DNA from 3 places in the Actinoplanes oblitus genome. Region 1 is predicted to be linked to each of the others. Evidence: riboswitches for the same ligand, from Rfam matches in the RefSeq annotation. Region 1 holds a riboswitch; each other region holds the start of a gene.
The links. A riboswitch is a leader RNA that binds a small molecule or an ion and turns the genes downstream of it on or off. The one in region 1 is predicted to bind cyclic di-AMP.
Positions count from the first base shown of each region.

Region 2: it holds a riboswitch for cyclic di-AMP, as region 1 does, so the genes downstream of both, Actob_RS18835 (hypothetical protein) here and Actob_RS13245 (C40 family peptidase) in region 1, are expected to answer to the same signal.
Region 3: it holds a riboswitch for cyclic di-AMP, as region 1 does, so the genes downstream of both, Actob_RS02550 (LysM peptidoglycan-binding domain-containing protein) here and Actob_RS13245 (C40 family peptidase) in region 1, are expected to answer to the same signal.

Region 1 is NZ_CP126980.1:2,959,510-2,962,775, forward strand. It holds gene Actob_RS13230 (cytochrome ubiquinol oxidase subunit I) at 1-485, opposite strand, end outside; gene Actob_RS13235 (BlaI/MecI/CopY family transcriptional regulator) at 561-911, shown strand; gene Actob_RS13240 (M56 family metallopeptidase) at 908-1,825, shown strand; cyclic di-AMP (ydaO/yuaA leader) riboswitch at 1,939-2,072, shown strand; gene Actob_RS13245 (C40 family peptidase) at 2,088-3,050, shown strand; gene Actob_RS13250 (MarR family winged helix-turn-helix transcriptional regulator) at 3,107-3,266, opposite strand, start outside.
Region 2 is NZ_CP126980.1:4,188,731-4,191,996, reverse strand. It holds gene Actob_RS18845 (RNA polymerase sigma factor) at 1-170, shown strand, start outside; gene Actob_RS18840 (hypothetical protein) at 151-1,203, shown strand; cyclic di-AMP (ydaO/yuaA leader) riboswitch at 1,249-1,408, shown strand; gene Actob_RS18835 (hypothetical protein) at 1,722-1,961, shown strand; gene Actob_RS18830 (MFS transporter) at 2,331-3,266, opposite strand, start outside.
Region 3 is NZ_CP126980.1:573,215-576,480, forward strand. It holds gene Actob_RS02540 (LysR family transcriptional regulator) at 1-355, opposite strand, end outside; gene Actob_RS02545 (YybH family protein) at 447-785, shown strand; gene Actob_RS02550 (LysM peptidoglycan-binding domain-containing protein) at 788-1,432, opposite strand; cyclic di-AMP (ydaO/yuaA leader) riboswitch at 1,432-1,606, opposite strand; gene Actob_RS02555 (saccharopine dehydrogenase family protein) at 2,035-3,266, shown strand, end outside.

The DNA.
Region 1 (3,266 bases):
GTGGCGGCGTCCAGCTCGTAGCCGACCGGGTTCTGCATGAAGGAGTTGGCCGCCAGGATGATGTACGCCGACAGCAGTGTCCCGGCCGCGACCACGACGATGGTCGCCGCGTGCAGCTTGCGGGGCAGCCGTCCCCAGCCGAAGTACCAGAGCGCGAGGAACGTCGCCTCCAGGAAGAACGCGAGCATCCCCTCGACGGCGAGGGTCGGCCCGAACACGTCGCCGTAGAACTTGGCGAACGCGCTCCAGCCGAGCCCGAACTGGAACTCCTGGACGAGCCCGGTGACCACGCCGACCGCGAACGTGACGATCAGCAGCTTGCCGACGAACTTCGTCAGGTCCTGATACCTCTGCTCGCCGGAGCGCAGCCAGGCCAGATGCAGCCCGGCCGCGACCGCCGACAGGCTGATCGACAGCGGCACGAACAGGTAGTGATAGATCGTCACCACGGCGAACTGCAGCCGGGTCAGGTCGAGCACGTCCATCGGGTGTCCCCTCTACGACTCTTCGTAGTAGATACTACGAGACGTAGTACTACTGGCCCTAGTAGGATGGGTCACATGGCACTTGGAGATCTTGAGCGGGAGGTCATGACGCAGTTGTGGGACGCTCCCGAGCCGCTGACAGTGCGACAGGTGCACGAGAACATAAGTAAGAGTCGGGATCTGGCGTACACGACGGTCATGACGGTCCTGGACCGGCTGTCGAAGAAGAAGATGGTCGTCCAGACAAAGGCCGACCGGGCGTACCGGTACGCCGCGGCGCAGACGCGCGAGGAGATGACGGCGGCCGTCATGCTCGACGCCTTGAGCGCGTCACCCGATCGGGACGCCGCGCTGGCATACTTCCTCGGTCAGCTACCGCCCGGCGCGATCCGAGCCGCCCTGGACGCCACACCGAAAGAGACGTGACAGCACTCCTCCTGGGAGCCCTCGGGCTGACCCTCTCGCTGGTCGTCCCGGGCATCCTGGCCGGCGCCCGCTGGCCGGACCGTGCCCCGGTCGCCGCCGTCCTGCTCTGGCAGGCGCTCACCCTGACCGCTGTGCTCTGCGCGCTCGGGGTGGTGCTGGCCGCCCCGGAGGAGCTGACCCGGGCGGCCGGTGCCGATCACCCGTGGACCGTCGCGGCGCTGCTGTTCTCGCTGGCGGTGGCGGCCACCATCGTGATCCGGCTGCTGATCTCACTGATCCGGGTGAGCGTCCGGGCCCGTGCCCGCCGGGAGCGGCACCGGACCCTGGTCGACCTGCTGGACCGGGTGGAACGGCACCGGGAGCTGGGCGGTGCCGAGGTGCGGGTGCTGGACGGGGCGCTGCCCCTGGCGTACTGCGTGCCCGGCCGGGAGCCGCGGGTGGTGCTCAGCGACGCGGTGCTGCGGATCCTCGACCGCGAGCAGGTGGACGCGGTGCTCGCGCACGAGCAGGCGCACCTGCGGCACCGGCACGAGCTGGTGATGGAGTCGTTCACCGCGTTCTACCGGGCGGTGCCGCGCCCGCTGCGGTCCCGGGCGCCGCTCGACGCGGTGCACCTGCTGCTGGAGATGGTGTCCGACGACGCTGCCCGGCGGCGTACCGGGGCGGCCCCGCTGCGCGCCGCGCTGGCCCGGCTCTCCGACGCCGTACCGCTCGCGGAGGAGGTCCCGGACGACCCGGCGGGTGAATCCCGCTCCCGCAGGCTTGCCCGGCTGACCGGTCCGGCACCCACCTCGACGGGCCTGTCGGTGCTCGCCGGACTCGCCGCGGCCGGTCTCCTGGTGTTACCCACGGTGATCCTGGTGGTGCCCTGGCTCGGCCAGGCCCTGGAGGCGTGGCCATTCCGGTCACTGTGAGTGCCGGGCGCTGTGCGCGCGGTTTCGCCGCGCGGGCAAGCTTCATTTGCCCGCATGATCCGAGTACGGTGGTCCCCGGTTCGGCAGCCCCCCATCGTCCATCCGGCCGATCTGACGAACCACCGCCCAATCGCCGCGACGGCGAGCCGGGGACCCAGGTAGGTGGGGTGAAGCCGTTGGAGAGCGGCCGGGCGTGCTTCCCGCCCGAACCCGTCAGCTAACCCGGTCGGCGGCCGAGTGGAAGAAAGGACAACGCACCTACGTGAAGCGCGTACTACGCGGCCTGCTCTGTGCGGTTGCCGCTGCCGGACTCGTTGTCACCGGACCTGTCGTTGCCCACGCCACGCCCTCGCCGTCCAGCGTCGAGGACCAGATCGACAAGCAGTGGAACGAACTCGAGCCGGTGATCGAGGACTTCAACGACACCCACGGGAAGCTGCTCAAGCTGCAGAAGCAGCAGAAGCAGCTGAACAAGACGCTCGCTCCGCTGCAGAAACAAGTGGACGTGGCACTGGCCGAAGTCCGCGGCCTCGCGTCGGACGCCTACATGCAGGGTCCGCCGAGCGCCATGGGCGCGATTCTGAGCGGTTCGCCGACCGGCCTGACCGAGAAGCTCTCGCTCCTCGAGCAGCTGGCCGCCAACCGCCGCGAGTCGATCAGCGGTGTCGTGAAGCTGCGCGACAAGTACGCCGCTGACAAGGAGAAACTGGACGCTCTGGCGTCCGAGATCGCCACTCGGGACACCGACCTCAAGACCAAGAAGTCGGCGATCGAGAAGGAGATCACCGCCCTGCAGAAACTGCGGGTGAAGGCGTACGGCAAGGCCGACGACGGGCCGTACAAGACCGGGCCGTGCCCGGTCGACTACACCAACGACATCGGTGGCCGGGCCGCGCAGAAGGCCTGCGACCTGATCGGCAAGCCCTACGTCTTCGGTTCCGAGGGTCCGGACAGCTACGACTGCTCGGGCCTGACGAAAGAGGCGTGGGCGTCCGTCGGCGTGCACCTCGAGCACTACACGAAGGATCAGTGGGGTTCCACGAAACCGGTGAGCCGCAGTGAGTTGAGACCCGGTGACCTGGTCTTCTACTACTCCGATGTGCACCATGTGTCCATCTACATCGGTGGTGGCATGGTGGTGCACGCGCCGCACACGGGCGACCACGTGCGGATGGCGACCATCGATCGTGGTCCGATCGCCGGCTATCGCCGGCCCGCGGGCTAGGCCCTCGGTCCAGGTGACACAACCGCTCCCGGTTTCCGCCGGGAGCGGTTGCTTTTTCAGACCCTTCGCGTACGGCGGGAAGCCCCGGCCAGCACCTTGCGCAGCAGCGCCGCCAGCTCGTCGCGCTCTCTCGCGCTCAGTGGCGCCAGCAACTCGTCCTGGATCGCCGCCGCCCGCTCCGCCAGCTCGTGCGCCCGCTCCCGGCCCGGCTCGGTC
Region 2 (3,266 bases), 1.2 Mb from region 1:
CCGAGATCGCCGCGGCGATGAAAACGACGCCGAAGGACGTCTCCAACAGGTATTGCCGCGCCCTGGCGGTGCTGCGACGTGCGATGGCAGCGCCCGACGCCGCCGGGCCGGGCCTGCCGAGACCGACTACGACGAAGGGAGCCAAGAACCATGTCCGTCCCGGGGCCTGATCCCGTCCGCCGCGGCTACACCGACCTGGAGGTGGTCCCCCTGCACGTCGCCGCACTGAGTCCACCACCCGGCGAACCGCAGGATCCACCGGCGACGTTGTCGCTCACCGCCGCGCAGATCGTGGCCGGGGTGCGCCTGCGGCGCCGCCGTGCCCGGCAGGCTCTGCTGCGCACGATCACCCGACAGGCCGCCGTATTCGTTACGGTCCTGGTCGCGCTCGCCGGCACCTGGGCGATCGTCGACCGCCGCCCACCGGGCGCCGTGCCGTCGGCCTCAGCTCCAGCGGGCGGCGTGTGGTTGCTGCCGCTACCCGAGCCCGGGCAGTGGCGCGACGCCCGGGCAGAACTGACCACGCTGTCCCAGACGGTGGCGAAACTGTCCACGCCAGCCAACACCGGCCGCTACACCTATACCCGCACCCGGGTCTGGGCGCGGGAGGCGACCGCTGGGCACGACGCGGTGACCGTCCATGACGAGCAGCGCTGGTGGACGCCGCAACAGGCCGGCCGCCAGACCCGTACGAGCGTGCCCGGCTGGAGTCCCGGCGAGGATCCCGGTCCGATCCGGCCCCCGGATCCCGGCCAGGACGTCTCCTACGGGGATGGGCAGATGCCGGTGGTGGCGCCGCGGTTGGCGGACAACGTGTTCCAGGTGTCCAGCCAGCTCGCCGAGCAGCAGGATCCCGCGGACGGCCCGCAGGCCACCCTGCGCGCGGTCCGCGAGGTGTTCCGGTTCCACGACCCGAGTCCGCAGCAACGGGCCGCGCTGCTGCAGGCACTCGCCGACACTCCGGCCGGCCTGAAAGTCGCTGGAATAGTCGACGGCGGAATCGGTCGGCGCGGCTTAGCCGTGGTCGCCGACAGCCAGCAGGGCGCCGTCCGGGACATCGCCGTGTTCGACCCGCGGACCGGCCGGATGCTCGCTTATGACACGGTCTGGTTGCGGCCTCCGCCGGGTGTCAGAATCCCGACTCCTGCCTTGTCGGACTCTCTGCTATTCATTGATGCGACCCACACCAGCAGCCCCGGCTGACGAGGCTGCGCCGCGCCCCCCAAGCTGCACGACCTGTCACGCACGCTGCACCAACCGTTGAGTCACTTCGGTGAATCGGGGAACCACTCGGCCGCTGCTGCACGCTAGCGGCGGCCACGGGGTGAATCCGGCTGACCTTGGCCGGTAGGGCCTGCTTCCTGCCCGAACCCGTCAGCTAACCCGGTAGGCGGTTTCCTTCTTCAGGAAGACACATACATGCACGCGAAGTTCCACGCTGGCCGTTTGCCGGTCGCCGCGACGCCGTCTGGTCCGCCCGGATCGGGCGGCGTCGTCGTGCCCGGCACGACCATCGCGCCGCAGCGGCCCGGTCGACGAGGCGCCGGCACCCACGTTGCTATCCCCCGGTTTTGTGTCGTGACGTAACTCTGGCGAGCACCCACGGGCTTCACCGCACCGCCCTGCCCCATCCCGATGTCATCGAGCATCGCCCGGCCTTCTGCCGGGCGAGCGCCGGCCCCTGGCCGGCAGGTTCTGTCGCATCGAGAAGGGAGACTCCCTTGCCTGAGAACGCGCAAGGCCAGGGCGGCAACTCCGGCCGGCTGCCCGAGCGGCCGGAGCGCGTCCAGCAGATCAGTAAGGCGCTCGACCAGACCCTGATCATCGCCGGGGTTCTGGAGATCGCCGAGAAGCTGCTGGCGCTGGCCGGGAGTGCGGACCCGACGACCATGGTGTTGGTCGCCGGATCCGCCCTCAAGGTAACGGAGGTCGTGCTGCGAGCCTGGAAATTCCGGCACTAACCCCCGCCCGGCCCTGTGGTGGCCCGCTCCGCAAGGGGCGGGTCACCCGCAGGCCGTCTATCCGCCAGCAGCGGCAGCTAGCCATCTGCTCACTGCGGGAACAACTTTTATGTCCAATCGCGGAAAACAGGTGATCACGGGCGATCACATCGGACACCACGTCCGACATTAGCCGTGTCCAGTACCCGGCCGAGGTACATGATTGACCTTGGTGATCACTCCCACCCTCACCCAGCCCTCGGCATATCGTCAACCCGCATCGGCGTGCCACCTTCGGGAACTCAACGCCTCAGCTTGGGCGTGGGCGATGGCCCAGCCGGCGACGTGCAGCGCTGGTCGCGGTGGCCGGTTCGGGGCGCGCGAAGGGGCTCATGCGGATTCTCCGGCGACGATGGAGGTGGCTGGCACGGGTGCGGGACGGCTGCGGGTGGTTGGTGTGGTGTGCCAGGTGACACGCCAGCCGGGGTAGGCGACCGCGGCGAGGTAGGCGGTGGCGCAGAGCCAGAGCGCTGCGGGTAGGCCGAGGGTGAGTAGGGCGGCGGCGGCGAGGCCACCGAACGGGATGCCGGTCCAGGCTCCCGCGATGATCTGGGTGCGGATCCGGCCCTGCAGGTGTTCCGGGATCCGGTCGCACTGGATGGCCTCGATGACCGGGTTGCCTGCGCCGGAGCCGAGGCCGGCGACGGCCCAGACGATCAGGACGAGCGTCGGTGGTGCGTTGAGCGCGATGACGGCGAACCGGCTCACCCCGGCGATCGACATGCCGGCGAGATAGATGCCGCGGCGGTGGGAGTCGAGGCGGTCGCCGCGCCAGCCCATGAGGGCGGCGGTCACCGCGGCGGTGCCGGCGAATGCGCTGATCGCCAGGCCGGTGGTTTCGGTGTCGTGGCCGCCTCGGCTGGCCCAGACCGGTAGCAGGCCGCCGAATAGGGCCCGGTCCAGCATGTTCGTGACCGCGAACATGATCATCAGTGCGGCCAGGGAGCGGTCGGCGTGCAGGAATCGGACGCCGGTGGCGAACTGCTGGCGGTAGGTGCCGGTGGCGGGTTCGTGCCGGACGGGGGTGCTGATCGTCGCGGATGCGAGGGAGCCGAGGGCGAACAGGGTCGCGACCAGGAGCAGGGTGACGGTGAGGCCGCAACGGGTGTAGGCGAGGCCGCCGAGGTAGGGGCCGAGGCCGGCGCTGCGTTCGACGGCGGTCGTCCAGCCGGTGGCCCGTATCAGGGCGATGCCGGTGTCCTCGGCGACCGGGCGCAGCAGCACGGTCTTCGCGGCGGTGGCCGGGCCGTCGGCTGCGCCGACCGC
Region 3 (3,266 bases), 2.4 Mb from region 1:
CGGGATGCTCACGGTGGAACCCGGCGAGCGCGTCGAACAGCGGCGCCACCTCGCAGCCGATCACCATCCCGATGGTCAGCCGGCCCCGGACCAGCCCCTTGACGTCGTCGATCGCGTCCCGCAGGTCCAGTGTCGAATCGAGTGCCGCCCGGGCGTGCCGCAGCGCCGCCGAGCCGGCCTCGGTCAGCCGGGCAACCCGGCCGCTGCGGTCGAAGAGCTCCGCGCCGAGCTCCTGCTCCAGCGCCTTGATCTGGGCACTCACCCCGGACTGGGTGATGTGCACCCGGGTCGCGGCCCGGGTGAAGCTGCCGGTCTCGGCGACCGCGACGAAGTACTCCAGCTGCCGCAGATCCATGAGTCCTGATTGTAGTAGGTATGAAAACCATTCGTTGGACTTGTGGAGCCACGCGCGGCAAGGTGGAGTCATGAGCGAACGAGAGAAGGCAATGCACCCGGAGGACTTGACCCGTTTGTTCGTCGAGCGCGCCAATGCCAAAGACGCCGAGGGCCTCGCGCTGCTGTATGAGGAGGACGCCGTGATGGCCTATCCGCCAGGCAGCGAGACCGTCGGCCGCGCCGCGATCCAGAAGCTGTGGGCGGAGCTCCTGCCGAAAATGCCGGCTTTCGAGCCCGAGACCCCGCTGCCCACGCTGATCAGCGGCGACCTGGCCCTCACCTCGACCCCGCCGAAAGACGGAGCCGGGGCGCGGGCACAGGTCGTCCGCCGTCAGCCCGACGGCTCCTGGTTGCGCGTGCTGGACCACCCGGAGCTGGGTCGGTCCTGACCTCAGATCGCCAGAGGCTGGCCCACCCGAAGCCGGTTCGGGCTGCTCAGGCGACTCGCATTGGCGCGGTAAAGGGCCTTCCATCCGCCCTTGACGCGGTAACGCGCGGCGATGCCGGACAGGGTGTCGCCGCGCCTCACCACGTAGGTGCGGGTCGCCTTCAGCGGCGTCGTGTAGGACGCCAGGCGGTAGGGGCCCACCGACGTGCTCTTACGCGCCTTGGTGAGGCCGCGACGTCCGCATGTGGGCCAGGCACCGATGCCCTGGTTGCGCAGCACCCGCTCGGCGACCAGGATCTGCTCGCTCTTGGAGGCCAGATTGGCGGTGGAGCCGTATTTGCTGCCGCCGTGCGCCCGCCAGGTGCCCCGGCTGAACTGCAAACCGCCGTAATAGCCATTCCCGGTGTTGATTCTCCAGTTTCCACCGGATTCGCACTTGGCCACGGCGTCCCAGTTCACGTTCGGGGCGGCGCTGGCCGGGGACGCCTCGACGGCGAGCAGGCCGATGGCGCCGGCCAGGCCGGCCATGGCGATGCCGAGAGTGCGCTTGAGAGTGGTGCGCTTGCTCTGTGCGGGCCGATTCAGGGCGCGCGGGGACTGGGCTCGCCGGGACAGGGCACGACGAACCCGCTTGTTCAGGTGAAGCATGAAGTTTTCCTCCACGCCTGCGAGGTGAGCTGTCGGGTTCGGGCCGAGGAGCCCGGCCGCTTGAAGTGCGGCTTCACCCCGAGGTGCGCTCCGGAGAGCGCGCCGAGGAACTGTGGGTCCCCCGCTCCATGCCTGTGGGTTGTTGACCGTGACCAGCAGGCAGGACTCGGCGTTCCGGCCACGGTGTCCGCGAATTGCGGACTGTCGACGGTAGCCACCGCTTCATGGAACTGACCAAGACCGGAAGCGGGGCCGGTGACTTTGTTCTCACAAATTAGCCGCTTTGATCTTCCTTTGTGTGACTAACTCCCCGAGTTCTTGAGTCGCGCCGGGACTTGCCACCACCGTGGTCCACCATGCGGGGGAAAAGCCCGACGGGGCGGGATTGTCAGCGTCCGCAGTGGGTAAAGAGAGCCTGCTTTTTGGAGTTTCACCCGCATGCCGTTCCGGCGTGATCGGCGGCCCGGGCGCGCTCCTCCCGCACACCGTGCGCCTCTGCCCTGGGCGCGATCGGGGCGACAGACGCATTTTGGCTGCATGGCGCGATCTTTGTTACCCACGGGTTGCCTACGAGCCAGGCATAGGGTGCACAATCTCCGACCATGAGCGATCTCCCCCGAGACTTCGACGTCGTCGTCTACGGCGCCACCGGCTTTGTCGGGGCACTGGTGGCGAAACACCTCGCCGGGCACGCGCCGGCCGGCACCCGCATCGCCCTGGCGGGGCGCTCCGCCGCGAAACTGGCGGACGTCAAGTCCCGGCTGAACGTCGACTGGCCGGTCCTGATCGCCGACGCCGCGGACGCCGAAGCGCTGGCCACGGTCGCCGCCCGCACACGCGTGGTCATCACGACGGTCGGGCCGTACGCCAAGTACGGGCGTCCGCTCGCGCACGCCTGCGCCGCCGCCGGCACCGACTACGTCGATCTGACCGGAGAAGTGCTGTTCGCCCGGGACAGCATCGACGAGAACCACGAGCTCGCTCGCAGCACCGGTGCGCGGATCGTCCACTCCTGCGGCTTCGACTCCATTCCGTCCGATCTCGGCGTGCACGTGCTGCACCAGCGGGTCGAACAGGACGGCGCGGGCGAACTCACCGAGACCACGCTGGTGGTGACCAGCATGAGCGGCGGGTTCAGCGGCGGGACGATCGACTCGATGCGCAACCAGGTCGACGTACTGAAAAAGGAGCCGTCGCTGCGCAAGGTGGCCGGCAGTCCCTACTCGCTGAGCCCGGACCGGCACGCCGAGCCGAAGCTGGGCCGGCAGAGCGACATGGACACGATCCCCGCCTCCGAGGTGCACCCGAAACTGCGGGGCCGGCTCGCCCCGTTCGTGATGGCCTCCTACAACACCCGGGTGGTGCGGCGGACCAACGCGCTGCGCGGCTGGGCGTACGGTCGCGGTTTCAGATATCGCGAGGCGATGAGCGTCGGCGCCTCGCCGCTCTCCCCGCTCCTGGCCATCGGCACCAAGCTCGGCCTGGGCGCCCTGGTCGCCGGCCTCGCGGTGCCGCCCACCCGCTACCTGCTGGACCGCGTCCTGCCCAAGCCCGGCGAGGGCCCGAGCGAGAAGGTCCAGCAGAACGGGCACTTCACCATGGACATCTTCACCACGACGACCACCGGCGCCCGGTACACGGCCCGGGTCCGCGCCAAGGGCGACCCCGGTTACGCCGCGACAGCGGTCATGCTCGGCGAGTCCGCGCTGGCCCTGGTCCTGGACCGGGACGCCCTCCCGCCGTCGGAGGGCGGCGTCCTCACCCCGGCGACGGCCATCGGCGACGCCCTGGTGAACCGGCTCCGGGCGGCTGGCTTCGAGATCACCGCTCGCAA